One region of the Planococcus antarcticus DSM 14505 genome, then DNA from elsewhere that is predicted to be linked to it. Evidence: predicted binding sites of a transcription regulator. Region 1 holds the regulator's gene; each other region holds the start of a gene.
What was found. The regulator CtsR, encoded in region 1, represses protease genes until heat stress. The targets are predictions, from matches to a motif close to ATGGTCAATAAAGGTCAAACA.

Region 1 (5,092 bases):
ACACGTGCAGCTGACGAATACTAATCGATCGAGGACTTAACCAAACAATGTATCATGAAGGAATTTCAATGGGTCAATGTCGTTTATCCAGTTTTGAAAGAATAAGGAAAAGTTTTTTTATGAAAAAGCTTGTAAAAACCTGTGAGATTGGTATAATCAATCTTGTCTTTCAAAACCAAATAGTCCAGTGATGATGGCAAAGAGGCCACACCCGTTCCCATCCCGAACACGGCAGTTAAGCTCTTTTGCGCTGATGGTAGTTGGGGGTTTCCCCCTGTGAGAGTAAGACGTCGCTGGGCACATTGAAACAAGTCGTTACCGATTCCGGTAACGGCTTGTTTGTTTGGGAAAATGAAAAGACGAAAACAAAATTTATAAAGAAACAAAAATAAGGATTGAAGATGTAATGTAATGGGAAAAGCAAGAGTGAGGTGATTTTCATGAAACCAGGCGTATATAAAGTAGAAGCTATTGATAAAAGAACAGCATTATTAAAGGGCCTAGAAGAAAATGGTCAGCAGTATACATTTCCATTAACTGATTTTACGCATAACGTCTCTGTAGGAGATGTAGTAGAAATTTGGCAAGAAGGAGTAGAGTGGAAGACAAAATATATAGAAGAAAAAACAGAGTCAGTATCAAGTCATACTAAAGATTTTGTAAAAAGAATATTAGATCAGGAATAAATTAAAAAAGTCTTTAAGTGAATTTATTGGTCAAGTCCCTCTTTAATAGACACCAGCTAATTGTGTATCAGCTTGCTATTTTCTCCACTTTCAAATAAGCGGCTGGCGTCAAATAACCCAGTCTTTTTTGACCGCGTTCTTCGTTAAAATAAGCAATGAATTTCGGTAGGTCTTCGATCACCTGACCGGCTGAATCGACCGGGAATAAATGCGGAAACTCTGTTTTTAAATGCGAGAAGAAACTCTCGATTACGGCATTATCCCAACAATTCGCTTTTCGGGACATGCTCGGGATGAAACTAAGCTCTTCCGCTAATCGGTGATGCCGCATGGAAGAATAGACGCTACCTTGATCCGAATGCAGGACCGCTTGCTTCAAGTCCGTAAGGCCTCTTGCCTTCATTGCCTGCCGGACCGTCCCGTCCACCAAATCGGCATTGGGATGCGTACTGATGGCGAAGCCAATGACTTCGCGGTTATGTATGTCAATGATGGCAGATATAAAGAATTTCACCTCTTTTACCGTCAATTCGGAGAGATCGGTCACCCATTTGCGGTTGGCGAGTTCCGCGTTAAAATCTTGGTTCAACAGGTTTGGATAAACATAGCCGGCACTTTGTTCTTTTTTGACATGTGTTGATTTGACGGCACGGATTTTTGATTTTAGATTCATTTCACCCATCAGACGGCGGACCCGCTTATGATTGATGACGTGGCCAGCGGCTTTCAGTTCGCCGGAAATATGCTTCGCTCAATAAGTGCCTTCACTCTTGTCGTATACTTTCTGGATCGCTTTCATATCTTTCTCATCGCGGTCAGTCATCGCCTTTTCGGGACGTTTAATATGGGCATAATACCCACTTGCGGATACTTCTAGCGCTTTACAAACCAGCTCTACGGGATAATCCTTTCTCAGTAATGACACGGCTTCATACCATTTGCTCATTCGCTCTCCTTGAGAAAGGCCTGGAACTTTTTTAGGATTTCAATGTGATCCCGTTGCTCAATATATTTCTTCTCGATTTCTCTCAAGCGTTTGATTTCATCGCTATGTTCAGAAACATCCGTCTTATCATAATTAGACTCAAGCCTCTTTTTTCCATAGTTCCGGTATTGTCTAAGCCAGTTCGACAGCGAATTCGGATGGATGTTCATTTCTTCCGCAACGTCTTGGTTAAACCGTTTCTTTTACAGGACTTCCAGGACAGCGTAGAGTTTTTCATCAAATGTATTTTGACACTTTATATTTTTCTTGTGAGTGCTCATGAAAATCCCCCCTTTAGAAATCTATTGATGGCATAAGTGTAACACCTTGAGCGTCCATTATAAGGGGGTCGACCACTTCCAGATGAACATTTCCATCCAACGCTTCCCTTAGTTTCTTTAACGTACGATATACAATTTCCATCGTGAGAGTGGTCGTGACTTCATAGGAGGCGATTTCACGGGGGCGACATCTTTCACGGTGGGAAAGATACGCCATCTGCCCCGAACGGTTTGGCAAGAACGCGATATCCGTAACGAATACATTACCGAGTTCATCTTGATCGAACTGCCGGTTCAACAGGTTGAGACAGACGGCATGTTCTTGTGTGCCTTGGCCAGTTGCTTATAGGAATTCGCTCTCCGGATTTTGGCGAAGAGGTTGAATTTGCGCATGAGGCGCATAATCTTCTTATGGTTCATCGGCGTTTCCAACAGTTCCACGAGTACCATATAAAAGGTGCGATAGCCGATTTTCCCACGATGAGCAGCAGGTAATCTAGGTAGTCTTGTTCTTCGCGAATGGCGTGTTGTTCCGTCTTCTTCAGCCAGGCGTAATAGCCACTTTGACTGACCTGGGCCGTTCGGCAAAGTGTACCCACCAAATTTTTCAGTTGAAATTTTCGGACCACCGCGTTGATCACTTCGTATTTTTCAGCCAGGGTCAGCTGCACTTCTTCACCTGCCTTTCGAGCTCCTCGAGCGTTTTTAGCAACTCATTTTCCGCATCCAGGTATTTGATGTGCGCTTCCGCTTTTTTCAGCTTTTTCTCAGCTGAGAGATCTTTCGTAGAAGGGCGACCCCGTACTGCCTTTTCCGCGGCGCTCTTCGAAGAAGCCGTCTTCTCCGTGTAGCTTGAAGGCTTTCCGCCACCGCTCGAGAGAAGATTGCGCTTTTTGAGATCCGATAACAATTAAATCAAACCCACCTTCGCAAAAATCTGGGAAGGGTCTTTGCCTGCCAAGTTCTCCTTCACGGCATGAATTTTGAATTCAAGCGTGTACTGAATCGTCTGATCGGATACGGAAGCAACATTTTGGTTCGCCTCCAAAGTCCGATGTTGGTGTTCGTTGAAAATGACTTTACTCATCTGATCTTCTCTCGTCCAAGTTAGCTAAATTTAGTATACCGGGGTCTGAAAACAGAAAAACCCCCAAATGGGTCACTTTTTTTAAAAGTGTCTACCATTTGGGGTTCAGTTCATCAGCTCTAAGACTTTTTTATTGATGAAAACTTTCGATACGTACTATTTGATATCTGTAAAAAACTTGGTGTATAATTAAGTCAAATATAGTCAAAGTCAGCTTTGGCATATTATGTATCGAAGAGGTGAAGGCGATGCGGAATATTTCGGATGTAATAGAAGGTTATTTGAAGCAAGTTATCGAATTAAGCGAGAGAGATCATATTGAAATTAAACGCAGCGAAGTAGCTGAAAAATTTCAATGCGTGCCGTCTCAAATAAATTATGTTATTAACACTCGTTTCACTGTTGACCGTGGATACACTGTAGAAAGTAAACGCGGCGGTGGTGGATATATTCGTATTAAAAGAATTCGGCTTCATCAAAAGTCAGATGTTATAGCCGAAGTTATTCAGCGCTTAGAGCACGGTGCGACTCAGGTAATGGCGGAGGATATTATTTTCAGACTACTGGATGAAGAAATTATTTCTAAACGAGAAGCAAAGCTGATTCTCAGTGCTGTAGATCGCGCGACGCTGCTTTTATCTCTTCCGACGCGTGACGAAGTTCGGGCGCGTATTCTTATTGCAATGCTCTTTACAATAAAATATCAGTCGAACACATAAAGAGGTGAAAAGATGATTTGCGATCAGTGCGCAGAACGTTATGCATCAGTAATGGTTAAACAACAGCAACATGGACAGATAACAGAGCTACATTTATGCGATATCTGTGCTGCTGAAAACCAGAGCATTAATATTGTTTTTGAAAAGGATCCATTAGCTATTCATCAGTTATTATCAAATTGGTTTCCTATTTCGAAAGCATCCATCAACCCAATAAGAAAGGAAATAACTACTTGTCCTTCCTGTGATTTTACTTTCTCAAATTTTTTGCAGTTAGGTAAATTCGGATGCCCTTCTTGTTATGATGAATTTTCATCCCAACTCAATGAAATATTTAAACGGTTCCATAATGGGAATACAGAACATACTGGTAAAATTCCAGCTTCTTATGGCACAACATTAAAAATAAAAAAAGAAATTGAAGAACTTCGTAAGCAGATGCAGGTATCGATTCAGGGAGAACACTTTGAAGAAGCTGCCAGATTAAGAGATGAAGTGAAAATGTTAAGTTCAAAGCTTGAGGGAGGTGCTCTAAATGGCAGTTGAACGGTTTCTCCAACCTCGAGCAAGCAGCTGGATGGCCAACAATGGTGAGAATGTAGATATTGCAATGAGTACTAGAATTCGATTAGCGAGAAATCTAACTGATTTCAAGTTTCCCTATTCTTTTACAGAAGATGAGGCACTCAAAGTGGATAAAGAAATCTCTTCTGTATTGTTAGATAAAGGCAGTGAGTTAGATTATACTTTTAGCCATATCAGTATCGATGAACTTGCCCAGCTGCAAAAAGAAGTATTGATAGAAAAGCATTTAATCAGCCCTTATCTCGCTAAGACCCAACATTCCGGTTCTGTTTTATTGTCTCAGAATGAAGAGTTGAGTATTATGGTCAATGAAGAGGATCATTTGAGGATTCAAAGCCTGCAATCAGGTTTTCATCTTCAAAATGCTTATAAAATAGCTAATGAGCTGGATACCTTTTTAGAGAAGAATTTATCTTATGCCTTTCATGAGAAGTATGGCTACTTGACCAGCTGTCCCACTAACGTCGGGACGGGGATGAGAGCATCGGTTATGCTTCATTTACCGGCTTTGACTATGTCACATCAAATCCAGCGGCTAATACCGGCGATTTCTAGACTTGGCATGGTAGTTCGCGGTATTTATGGTGAAGGCAGTCAAGCCTTGGGAAATGTCTACCAAATCTCCAATCAATTGACGCTGGGTAAGTCAGAATATGAAATTCTCCAAGATTTGGAGAATATGACAGAACAGATTATCCAGCAAGAGCGTAAGGCGCGTGAAGCAATTTTGTTAAATTCACCGTCAACGT
Region 2 (5,092 bases), 1.3 Mb from region 1:
AGTGTTACGATCTTCCCAGTTGGTGATTTTCGATAATTTTTCGACACCAACAACCAGTACATATTTATAAACATCAGAATCAATGAATTGTTTTGCAGTAATCACTCCATACATGAATCCTGCGCATGCAGCAGAAATATCCATGGCTGCAGCATTAACAGCTCCAATTTCCTGCTGAATCACGCAAGACATCGATGGAAAGGGCTGATCGGGTGTGACTGTCGCCACTAAGATCAAACCGATTTCAGCAGGATCGATGCCAGCATCTTCAATCGCTTTTTTTGCAGCTTCCCGTGACATGTCAGAAGTATCCTGATCGTCTTTTGCAATTCGGCGCTCTTCTATGCCTGTCATTGTACGGATCCACTCGTCACTGGTATCCATGCGCTGCTCTAATTGAAAGTTCGTCAATATATCTTCCGGAAGGCATCTACCCAAACCGATAATTCCAGCATTCATCTTATATCCCTCATTTCAGTTATCATCATATATTAGTACCTGGTATTAATAATACGCCACCATGTCTGTAATTTCAACTAACTGACATAATTTCGACAAAAATTCTTCATTGTCTGGAATCTTTCTTTCTGTCCGTTGAGGCTTGTGCTATGATTAGGCTAGATATTCTATGTAGAGGTGAAACTAGATGCAATATATTGGAACATTTTTATGGTCATTTTTATTGATTTCATTGGTTAACTACGTGGTAAGTGCAGTACAGAACGTACCTTTCGATTTCATGATCGGCGTTTACATTTCAGTCGGAGTTTCAATTCTGATTTTTGTTATGTCGGCCATTATTCCAGAAGGACCTGCTCCTGAAAAGCATTAATAAGAAAAGAAGCGCAATCCGGAAATCCGGATTACGCTTCTTTTTTGTTGATGATGATTTGTTTATTTTCTCCCATAGTCAATTCCAATTCCGAATTGGCGACAATTCCGCCTTTAATCAATTCACGTGCAATATTCGTTTCAATATTCCGCTGAATAAAACGTTTTAACGGACGTGCACCAAATAATGGATCGGTTCCAGCTTCTACAATATAACTGATGACTGAATCATCTACAGTAAGTTTGATGTGCTGCTGGCTGATACGGGCAGCAAGTTCCGCGATCATTTTCTTGGCAATGCCATAAAAATGACGATTATTGAGCGCATGGAATATGACGATATCGTCGATGCGATTCAACAGTTCCGGTTTAAAATGCCGGCGCAATTCCCCCATAACAATGTCTTCAATATCATGTTCGCTACTGGTATCGTTGATGTAAGCCGATCCGATGTTGGAAGTCATAATCACCACGGTGTTCGAGAAGTTGACCAGCCGCCCTTGGCTATCGGTAATGCGTCCATCATCTAATATCTGCAACAGAATATTTGCGACATCCGGATGTGCTTTTTCAATTTCATCAAGCAACACAACGGAGTAAGGATTGCGGCGCACCGCTTCTGTCAGTTGACCCCCTTCTTCGTAGCCAATATAGCCAGGAGGTGCTCCAATCAGACGGGAAACACTATGTTTTTCCATATATTCGGACATGTCGATCCGGATAAAATGATCTTCTGAGTCAAATAGATTGGCTGCCAGAGATTTGGCCAATTCCGTTTTACCAACGCCTGTTGGCCCAAGGAAAATAAAAGAACCGATTGGTTTTCTTTCGTCTTTGATGCCTGCGCGTGCTCTCCATACTGCTTCAGTGACTAGCTCAACTGCTTTGTCTTGACCGATTACCCGTTCTTTCAGGGTTTCATCCAAACGAAGCAGCTTCTCCCGCTCACCTTCCACCAATTTTGTCACTGGAATGCCGGTCCATCTGCCTACGATTCCTGCAATTTCTTCTTCGGTGACTTCTTCACGCAGCAAGCGCTCAGCACCACCTTTTTCCAGATCCGCTTCTAGTGCCACCAACTCTTTTTCCAATTCTGGAATCTTACCATGCTGCAAAACAGCAGCTGCGTTCAGATCATACCGGTTTTCAGCATCTTCCAGCTGTCGGCGGAATTGATCTAGCCGCTCACGCTTTTCCTGAATTTTTTTCAATGACTCTTTTTCTTCGGTCCATTGATTTTTCATTCCGGCCGAAGAGTCACGCAGGTCGGTGATTTCTTCGCGCAAGGTTTTCAATCGAATTTTACTCGCCTCATCTTTTTCTTTCATTAGAGCCTGCTCTTCAATTTCGAGCTGCATAAGGCGACGTGTCACTTCATCAAGCTCCTGAGGCATCGAGTCGATTTCCGTGCGGATCATTGCACAAGCTTCATCTATCAAGTCAATGGCTTTGTCCGGCAAAAATCGCTCTGTAATATAACGGTCTGACATTGCAGCTGCAGCTACAATCGCCCGGTCATGAATCCGAACAGCGTGATGCAATTCAAAGCGTTCCTTCAACCCGCGTAAAATGGAGACCGTATCTTCGACCGAAGGCTCTCGTACCATCACCTGTTGGAAACGACGCTCTAATGCTGGATCTTTTTCGATATGCTTCCGGTATTCGTCCAGAGTGGTTGCTCCAATACAATACAATTCCCCGCGCGCAAGCATCGGTTTCAGCATATTCCCTGCATCCATCGCCCCTTCTGTTTTACCGGCTCCGACAATGGTGTGGATTTCATCGATAAAGAGAATAATCTGTCCTTCACTGTCTTTGACCTGCTTTAGGACACTTTTCAAACGCTCTTCGAATTCACCACGGTACTTGGCTCCAGCAATCAATGCGCTCATATCAAGCTCGTAAATAGTCCGGTTTTTCAAGCCTTCCGGGACATCATTACGGACAATCCGCTGTGCCAGCCCTTCGACAATCGCCGTTTTACCGACACCAGGTTCTCCGATCAATACTGGATTGTTTTTGGTCTTCCGTGACAAGATCCGGATAACGTTGCGGATTTCTTGGTCTCTGCCGATAACAGGGTCCATTTTCCCCGCTTGCGCCTGTTCCACCATATTTCGTCCAAACTGCTCCAACGGGGATTTTTGATCTGTGTTATTCGGGAATTGAACCATAATAATCACACCTTTCAAATTGTTTGACTATCTTTGACTAATTAAATTATAGTCAATTTTTCAGGAATAATCAATTATTATGACCCAAATTTATTGTTCTTTCAAATTGATATATTATTTAAAGAAATCACCCCAAGCAAACGCTTTCGAAAAGACACACCTAAAGTTTTTTGGAACACCTCTTTGTGATTAAGCTGGCGCAGCGATGAAGGAAAAGGGGTTCGTCAAAACGCCTGCTCGGACAGGTGCCATCATCTGCTCCTTCTTCTAAGGATTGTGCATATCATTAGCGAACAGAAAAGCCTTGCCGGAATAAATTTCGGCAAGGCTTTTTGAATATCGATTATCGGACGCCAAGCGCCATTTTTGCATAACGTGACATATGGTCTTTGCCCCATACTGGTGTCCAGACGATTTTAACATCGACTTCTTCGACTTCAGGCAATTCATACAAGGAAGCTTTGACCATTTCCACGATTTGAGGTCCCATTGGACATCCCATCGACGTTAAGGTCATAGTAACAACCGCAAAGCCATCTTCAGTCACCATTACATCATATACTAGCCCGAGATTGACAATATCTACTCCCAATTCGGGATCGATTACTGTTTCCAACGCACCCATCATGCTGTCTTTCATATCTTGATCCATTTAGAATCCCTCCCTTTACTAATAATACTATCTTAACAAACTTCGTACAGAATTGAAATTGACACGCTTACTCGATTAAGTATTTTGCGAGCCAGTCTGTGGCCTCGAGCATTCCGTTTCGACTTACCGCGTGTCCAGCTTCTCTTTCACGGGTAAAGTTAATTTTTTCAGGTACTGCTTCGTACTGATTCTTAAGCTCTTTAAACAGACGATAGGTCGGTTCAAATGGCACCGTCACATCCTGTTCCCCATGCCAGAAATAAATCGGCCGTCCGTTGAATTTCGGCTTGTTCCGGCCACTATCAAAAATAGCTAAAGTCGAAAGCATGCGTTCGCGTTCTTCTGCACTGATTGGCAACTGGAAACCTCTCGATTCATATTGAGCCATTTGCGCCTGCGCCAACTCTACGTAATTTCCTGCGCCCATCATAACGGCCGCCGCTTGGATCCATGGATAAACCGTCATTGCCCCCAGAGTGGTGATGCCGCCCATGGAAGTTCCACCTATCCCCGGTTCACCAGTGACCAGCTCACGCTTATGTAGTTCTTTATGCAGAAATGCTAGCTCTTCTATTGAAGTAAGCACGATTTCCCAAAACCGCAAGCTTATTTGAACTTCATCCAATCCTTCGCTGCGTTCTCCGTGAAGATGCGCATCCGGCAAAATTACACGAAGTCCTTTTTCAGCCAACTGGTAGGCATAATGCAAATTATGCTCTTTGGCACTCATATGACCATGAAAAAAAACAACTGTTGGCAATGCTACTTCCGCATCCTGATTCGGAGTTATATGAAGCAAAGGGATATGTCCCCAAATTTGTCGTTGAACTCTCAACTGAATTCACTTCCTTCATCATCAATCGTACCAATCTTCCAGATACCTGGCAAACACCAATTCCTTTCCAATTAAAGTCTTTTGATTTACTTAAATTTTTTTGACGAATCCCTTGCTTTATCGCTACACTAGTAATATATAGAAAGGAGATGGCTATTTTATGAAACAACATTTAATCGTTCTTGATTTAGATGGAACCTTATTGACAGATCAGAAAGTCATTTCACAAAAAACGAAACTGACTTTAAATAAAGCACTTGAAGCAGGGCATCAGGTAATGATTGCAACTGGCCGGCCCTATCGTTCGAGTGAAACCTATTACAAGGAACTGGGGCTAACGACACCAATCGTCAACTTTAACGGTGCATTTGTCCATCATCCGACCAATCGGCATTGGGGGACGCATCATACGCCTATCGGATTGGACGTAGTCCACGAAGTGGTGGAATCAATGCACGATTACGATTTCCACAATATCGTCGCTGAAGTTCTGGATGATGTTTATGTTCACCATCATGATGAAAAATTGATGGATATTTTCCGTTTTGGAGATCCGACCATCACAACGGGGGATTTGCGTAATTATTTAAAAACTGACCC
Region 3 (5,092 bases), 1.1 Mb from region 1:
CTGCACAGGTGGCCAACATCGCTCGGTTACTTTGGCTGAATACTACGGCAAGCTTCTAGCTGAAAACAATAAAGTTATCGTTACGCATAGGGACGTCAAAATAAGAAAGGAATGAGTGCATGGAACTAAATCAGCACCGGAAACGCATCGTTATTTTAGGTGGCGGCACCGGACTTTCCACACTTTTGCGCGGATTGAAGCTATATCCCTTGGATTTAACAGCAATTGTTACTGTTGCAGATGACGGGGGAAGTTCAGGGCGTTTAAGAAATGATTTGGATATTCCTCCTCCAGGAGATATCCGTAACGTCTTGGCAGCATTATCGGATACGGAACCATTAGTTGCTGAAATGTTCCAATACCGTTTTAAGCAATCTTTAGATCTTGACGGCCATTCTTTGGGGAATTTGATGCTTGCCGCGTTGACGGATATTACAGGGGATTTTTCACATGCTGTCCGCGAAATGAGCCGTGTATTAAGCGTTAATGGAACCGTGTTGCCTGCAGCCAATCAAATCGTAACGCTGAATGCGGAATTGGAAGACGGCACTATCATTAAAGGAGAGTCCAAGATTCCAGCCTATCTTCAACCAATCAAACGGGTGTTTATCGAACCTCATGATGTAAAAACCTTGCCTGCAACTATAGCAGCGATTGAAAATGCAGACGTTATTGTGGTCGGTCCGGGTTCTCTGTATACCAGCATTTTACCTAATTTGTTAGTAAAAGACATAAAAAAAGCGGTGGTCGCTGCGAAAGCCAAGAAAATCTACATCTGCAATTTGATGACGCAAGCGGGCGAAACGTATAAATATACTGCTTCTGACCATGTCCAGGCAATTTACGATCATGTCGGCGAAAGTTTTCTTGACGCCATCCTGCTTGATAAAGTCCAAATGCCACCGGTTGTTGCCGAACGTTACGAAAAAGAACAAGCATGGCCGGTTGAATATGACGAAGAGCGACTGAGACAGCTGGGCCTTGAAGTCTACAGAAAAGACATTGCCAATATTTCAGGAGAAACTGTACGTCATGAGCCAATGAAAGTGGCGGAATGGTTATTTGAATATGCTGGGGGCCGTGCCAGTGAAGATTCGAAGCAAATCTTTTTTTAATGCTTTGAAAGGGGGAACGAATTTTGTCTTTTGCATCAGAAACAAAGAAAGAAATGACGCAAATCGACGTGGACGATTGTTGTGGCAAAGCGGAGCTTTCCGCAATGATTAGAATGAACGGCACCTTGTCGTTTTCCAATCGGCAACTGAGCCTGGACATCCAAACCGAGAATGCAGCGATAGCTCGGCGCATCTATACGCTGTTAAAGCGATTTTACAAAGCTTATCCTGTCGAATTGCTAGTCAGAAAAAAGATGCGTTTAAAAAAGAACAATATTTATATTTGCAGAATTCGTGAAGGAGCTAAGCATGTTCTCGAAGATTTGGAAATTTTGACGGAAGGTTTTCAGTTCCAGCATCAAATTGTCAAGAGCCTAATCGAGAAGAACTGTTGCAAACGCTCTTATTTGCGTGGGGCTTTTTTGGCTGGAGGATCTGTCAATAACCCTGAAACTTCATCCTATCATTTGGAAATCTACTCTCTTTATAAAGACCATGCAGACTCTTTGGTCGACTTGATGAACGAGTTTCATTTGAATAGTAAGACGATTGAACGGAAAAAAGGCTTTGTGACTTATCTGAAAGAAGCGGAAAAAATTGCAGACTTTTTGAGCGTTACAGGAGCCCATTCCGCTTTATTGAAATTTGAGGATGTCCGAATCATTCGAGACATGCGCAACAGCGTAAACCGTCTCGTAAATTGTGAAACTGCTAACTTGAACAAAACCATCGATGCCGCTTTACGGCAGGTGGAAAATATCCGTTTTATCGATGAAGCAATTGGAATCGACCAATTGCCTGAAAGGTTGCGTGAAATTGCTCGACTTCGGGTAGAGTATCAAGACGTGACTCTCAAAGAGTTGGGTGAAATGGTATCGAGTGGTTCGGTCAGCAAGTCTGGTGTCAACCACAGGCTGCGAAAAATCGATGAGATTGCAGCGTCACTGAGAAAGGGAGAAATGATCGGCCGCTAATTGCTGGCTGTTCTTTCATATATAAGAGAGTGAAGTTTCAGAGGAGGATAAGCATGGTTGAAAAAAAGGTGAAAGTACAATTAAAAACAGGTCTTCAAGCAAGACAGGCTGCATTATTTGTTCAGGAAGCGAACCGATACAGTGCAGATGTCTATTTAGAAAAAGACAATAAAAAAGTAAACGCCAAAAGCATCATGGGAATCATGAGCTTGGCCATCAGCAAAGGCACAGAAGTCAAAATTTCAGCAGATGGATTGGATGAGGAAAAAGCGGTTCATTCCTTATCGGAGATCATTGAAAAGGAAGCGTAAATAAAAAGCGTTATACTTGAAAAAAACAAAAAAACTCACAGCGCAAAGCTGTGAGTTTTTGTTTTAGCTATCTTTTTTATGATCTTCAGGCAATTTACTGCGTGTGATAACCTGATCAATCAAGCCGTATTCAAGCGCGCGTTCTGCCGTCATGAAGTTATCACGGTCCGTGTCTTTGGAAATGACATCGATCGGCTGACCCGTGCGTTCAGAAAGAATCTGGTTCAACTTCTCGCGAAGATGAAGAATGCGTTTTGCTGCAATTTCAATTTCAGTTGCTTGCCCTTGAGCACCACCAAGCGGTTGGTGAATCATGACTTCGGCATTTGGAAGCGCAAGGCGTTTGCCTTTTGTTCCAGCGGCCAACAGGAAAGCTCCCATCGAAGCAGCCATACCGATACAGATAGTCTGAACATCTGGACGGATAAATTGCATGGTGTCATAAATCGCCATTCCGGCAGTGATGCTACCACCTGGGCTGTTGATATAAATTGAAATGTCTTTATCTGGATCTTCTGCTTCAAGGAACAGGAGCTGTGCAACGATTGAATTCGCAACATTATCATCAATGCCGCTGCCCAGCATAATGACGCGGTCTTTCAACAAACGCGAGTAAATATCATAAGCACGTTCGCCTCGGCTAGTTTGTTCAATTACTGTAGGAATTAAGTTCATAGAATAGTTCCTCCTCGATTAAGTGGTTTACAAACAATACTGAAAAAACTCTCAGCTGTACTATTATCATACACATCATGGTCAATGAAGGTCAAATCTAACGAATTAAAAAAAATAGCTTGCTTAAGTGAAAGTGTTTTCGTATAATAGAAAAGTCGCTAATAGCGAAAATGCCCTCGTAGTGTAATGGATCACACGTAAGATTCCGGTTCTTGAGATGAAGGTTCGATTCCTTCCGAGGGCATACTAAAAAAATGACTTTGCTCGCCTTACGAGGTGAGCAAAGTCATTTTTTATTTGGGGTAATTAAGAGGTTGCGTTAAACAATAAGCCGCAAAGGGATAGCCAGTAAAGATGAATAGAGTAGAAAGGAAGGGAAAAGATGTTTACATTATATACGCGCGCAAACTGTCCGCTTTGCGATGAAGCTAAGTTGATGATTCAACTTGTTAATGAAGATATTCCTTTGTCTTATAGGGAAGTAGACATTGAGAGTGATGATACTTTACATGAGAAATACATGCTAATGATTCCGGTTCTGGAAAAAGACAATCACGTATTGTTATATGGCAATATCGGTTACGTAGAATTACTGGAAGCGTTAGAAAATTAACGCTTCTTTTTAGTTGCAATTAAAAGAGGGATTGGGTAGAATGAATTTAGTGGGACACAAAATTATTTAATGGGACAAAAAACGTCCAGCTAGAACGGAGTGAAAGTGTGGATGCATTATCTGCGGCTCAGCAAAAGCTGATGCCTGAAATGTCCGAGCTCCTGAAAAAGCGATACCAGATTTTACAGACAATCAATTTGGAACAACCAATCGGCAGGCGCACGTTAAGCGAAGTTGCCGGTGCAACAGAGCGTGAGATTAGGAAAGAAACCGATTTGCTGCGTAATCAGCAGCTGATTGAAATGAAGACAGCAGGCATGGCAGTCACTTCGCAAGGATTAGAAGTGCTGGAAAAGCTGAAAATTTTCGTTCGCGAAATGTCCGGACTGACAGATATGGAAGTGCAGTTGCAGAAAATCTTAAAGATCTCGAAAGTGGTGATTTTGCCACAGGACAGTGATGAGATTCCAGCAGTGAAATCCCATGTTGGCAAAGAAGCTGCCCGTATTCTGGAAGCATTATTTGGACGCTATGAAAAAATAGCTGTCACTGGCGGCAGTACGATGGCAGCCATTTCAAAAGAGTTGTCGATTGGCAAACCCAACCGGGCGCTTCAATTTATCGCAGCCCGCGGTGGACTAGGAGAGGATGTCCTGCATCAGGCCAACACCATCGCAGCTGCCTTTGCCGAAAAAACAGGCGGTTCATTCAAAACCCTTTACTTGCCTGATCACTTGAGCGCTGAAGCTTTCGCTATGATGATGAAAGAGCCGGTGATCAAAGAAATGATGGACCTGTATGACCAGACCGATGTAGTGGTCCATGGCATAGGCAATGCGGAAGAGATGGCGGTTCGCCGGCATTCTTCTCTGGAAGAAGTAGAAAAGATACGTTCAGGCGGAGCGGTTAGTGAGGCTTTCGGCTATTATTTCGATAAAGACGGAAAAATTGTTTATCGCATCCGTACAGCGGGCATTCAATTGGAACAGGTGCAAAAAGCTTCAACAATTTTAGCAGTTGCCGGTGGAGGTTCAAAAGCAAGAGCGATTTTATCTTATCTCAAGAATGCGTCGAATCCGACAGTGTTGGTCACAGACGAGGGCGCTGCACGAAAAATTATTGAATTGACTAAAAAATTGGAGGAATTATAAATGACTTTGAAATTAGCAATTAACGGATTTGGACGTATTGGACGCATTGTATTTCGCGAAGCTTTAACAAATGACGACGTAGAAGTGGTAGCAGTAAATGACTTGACTGACGCTAAAATGCTTGCTCACCTTCTAAAGTATGATTCAATTCACGGAATATTGGATGCTGAAGTTTCAACAGAGGGCGACAACATTGTTGTTAACGGCAAAACAATCCGCGTATTCTCTGAAAAAGATCCATCAAACCTTCCAT

Region 2: the regulator CtsR is predicted to act here: its motif matches at 3,026-3,046, upstream of BBH88_RS13015 (ATP-dependent Clp protease ATP-binding subunit).
Region 3: the regulator CtsR is predicted to act here: its motif matches at 3,153-3,173, upstream of clpP (ATP-dependent Clp endopeptidase proteolytic subunit ClpP).

What each region holds. Positions count from the first base shown of each region.
Region 1 covers NZ_CP016534.2:100,263-105,354, forward strand. The annotation lists rRNA gene BBH88_RS00470 (23S ribosomal RNA) at 1-44, shown strand, start outside; rRNA gene rrf (5S ribosomal RNA) at 184-299, shown strand; gene BBH88_RS00480 (hypothetical protein) at 441-686, shown strand; gene BBH88_RS00485 (IS3 family transposase) at 754-1,428, opposite strand; gene BBH88_RS18690 (hypothetical protein) at 1,438-1,632, opposite strand; partial or broken gene BBH88_RS19965 (transposase) at 1,629-1,847, opposite strand; partial or broken gene BBH88_RS19515 (IS3-like element ISBsp3 family transposase) at 2,023-3,039, opposite strand; gene BBH88_RS00505 (CtsR family transcriptional regulator) at 3,288-3,758, shown strand; gene BBH88_RS00510 (UvrB/UvrC motif-containing protein) at 3,771-4,304, shown strand; gene BBH88_RS00515 (protein-arginine kinase McsB) at 4,294-5,092, shown strand, end outside.
Region 2 covers NZ_CP016534.2:2,601,200-2,606,291, forward strand. The annotation lists gene BBH88_RS13005 (beta-ketoacyl-ACP synthase III) at 1-459, opposite strand, end outside; gene BBH88_RS13010 (YjzD family protein) at 647-832, shown strand; gene BBH88_RS13015 (ATP-dependent Clp protease ATP-binding subunit) at 864-3,005, opposite strand; gene BBH88_RS13020 (metal-sulfur cluster assembly factor) at 3,349-3,657, opposite strand; gene BBH88_RS13025 (prolyl oligopeptidase family serine peptidase) at 3,725-4,492, opposite strand; gene BBH88_RS13030 (Cof-type HAD-IIB family hydrolase) at 4,653-5,092, shown strand, end outside.
Region 3 covers NZ_CP016534.2:1,193,928-1,199,019, forward strand. The annotation lists gene rapZ (RNase adapter RapZ) at 1-115, shown strand, start outside; gene BBH88_RS05920 (gluconeogenesis factor YvcK family protein) at 120-1,115, shown strand; gene whiA (DNA-binding protein WhiA) at 1,139-2,089, shown strand; gene BBH88_RS05930 (HPr family phosphocarrier protein) at 2,143-2,400, shown strand; gene clpP (ATP-dependent Clp endopeptidase proteolytic subunit ClpP) at 2,464-3,075, opposite strand; tRNA gene BBH88_RS05940 (tRNA-Arg) at 3,248-3,319, shown strand; gene BBH88_RS05945 (glutaredoxin family protein) at 3,458-3,688, shown strand; gene BBH88_RS05950 (sugar-binding transcriptional regulator) at 3,796-4,839, shown strand; gene gap (type I glyceraldehyde-3-phosphate dehydrogenase) at 4,840-5,092, shown strand, end outside.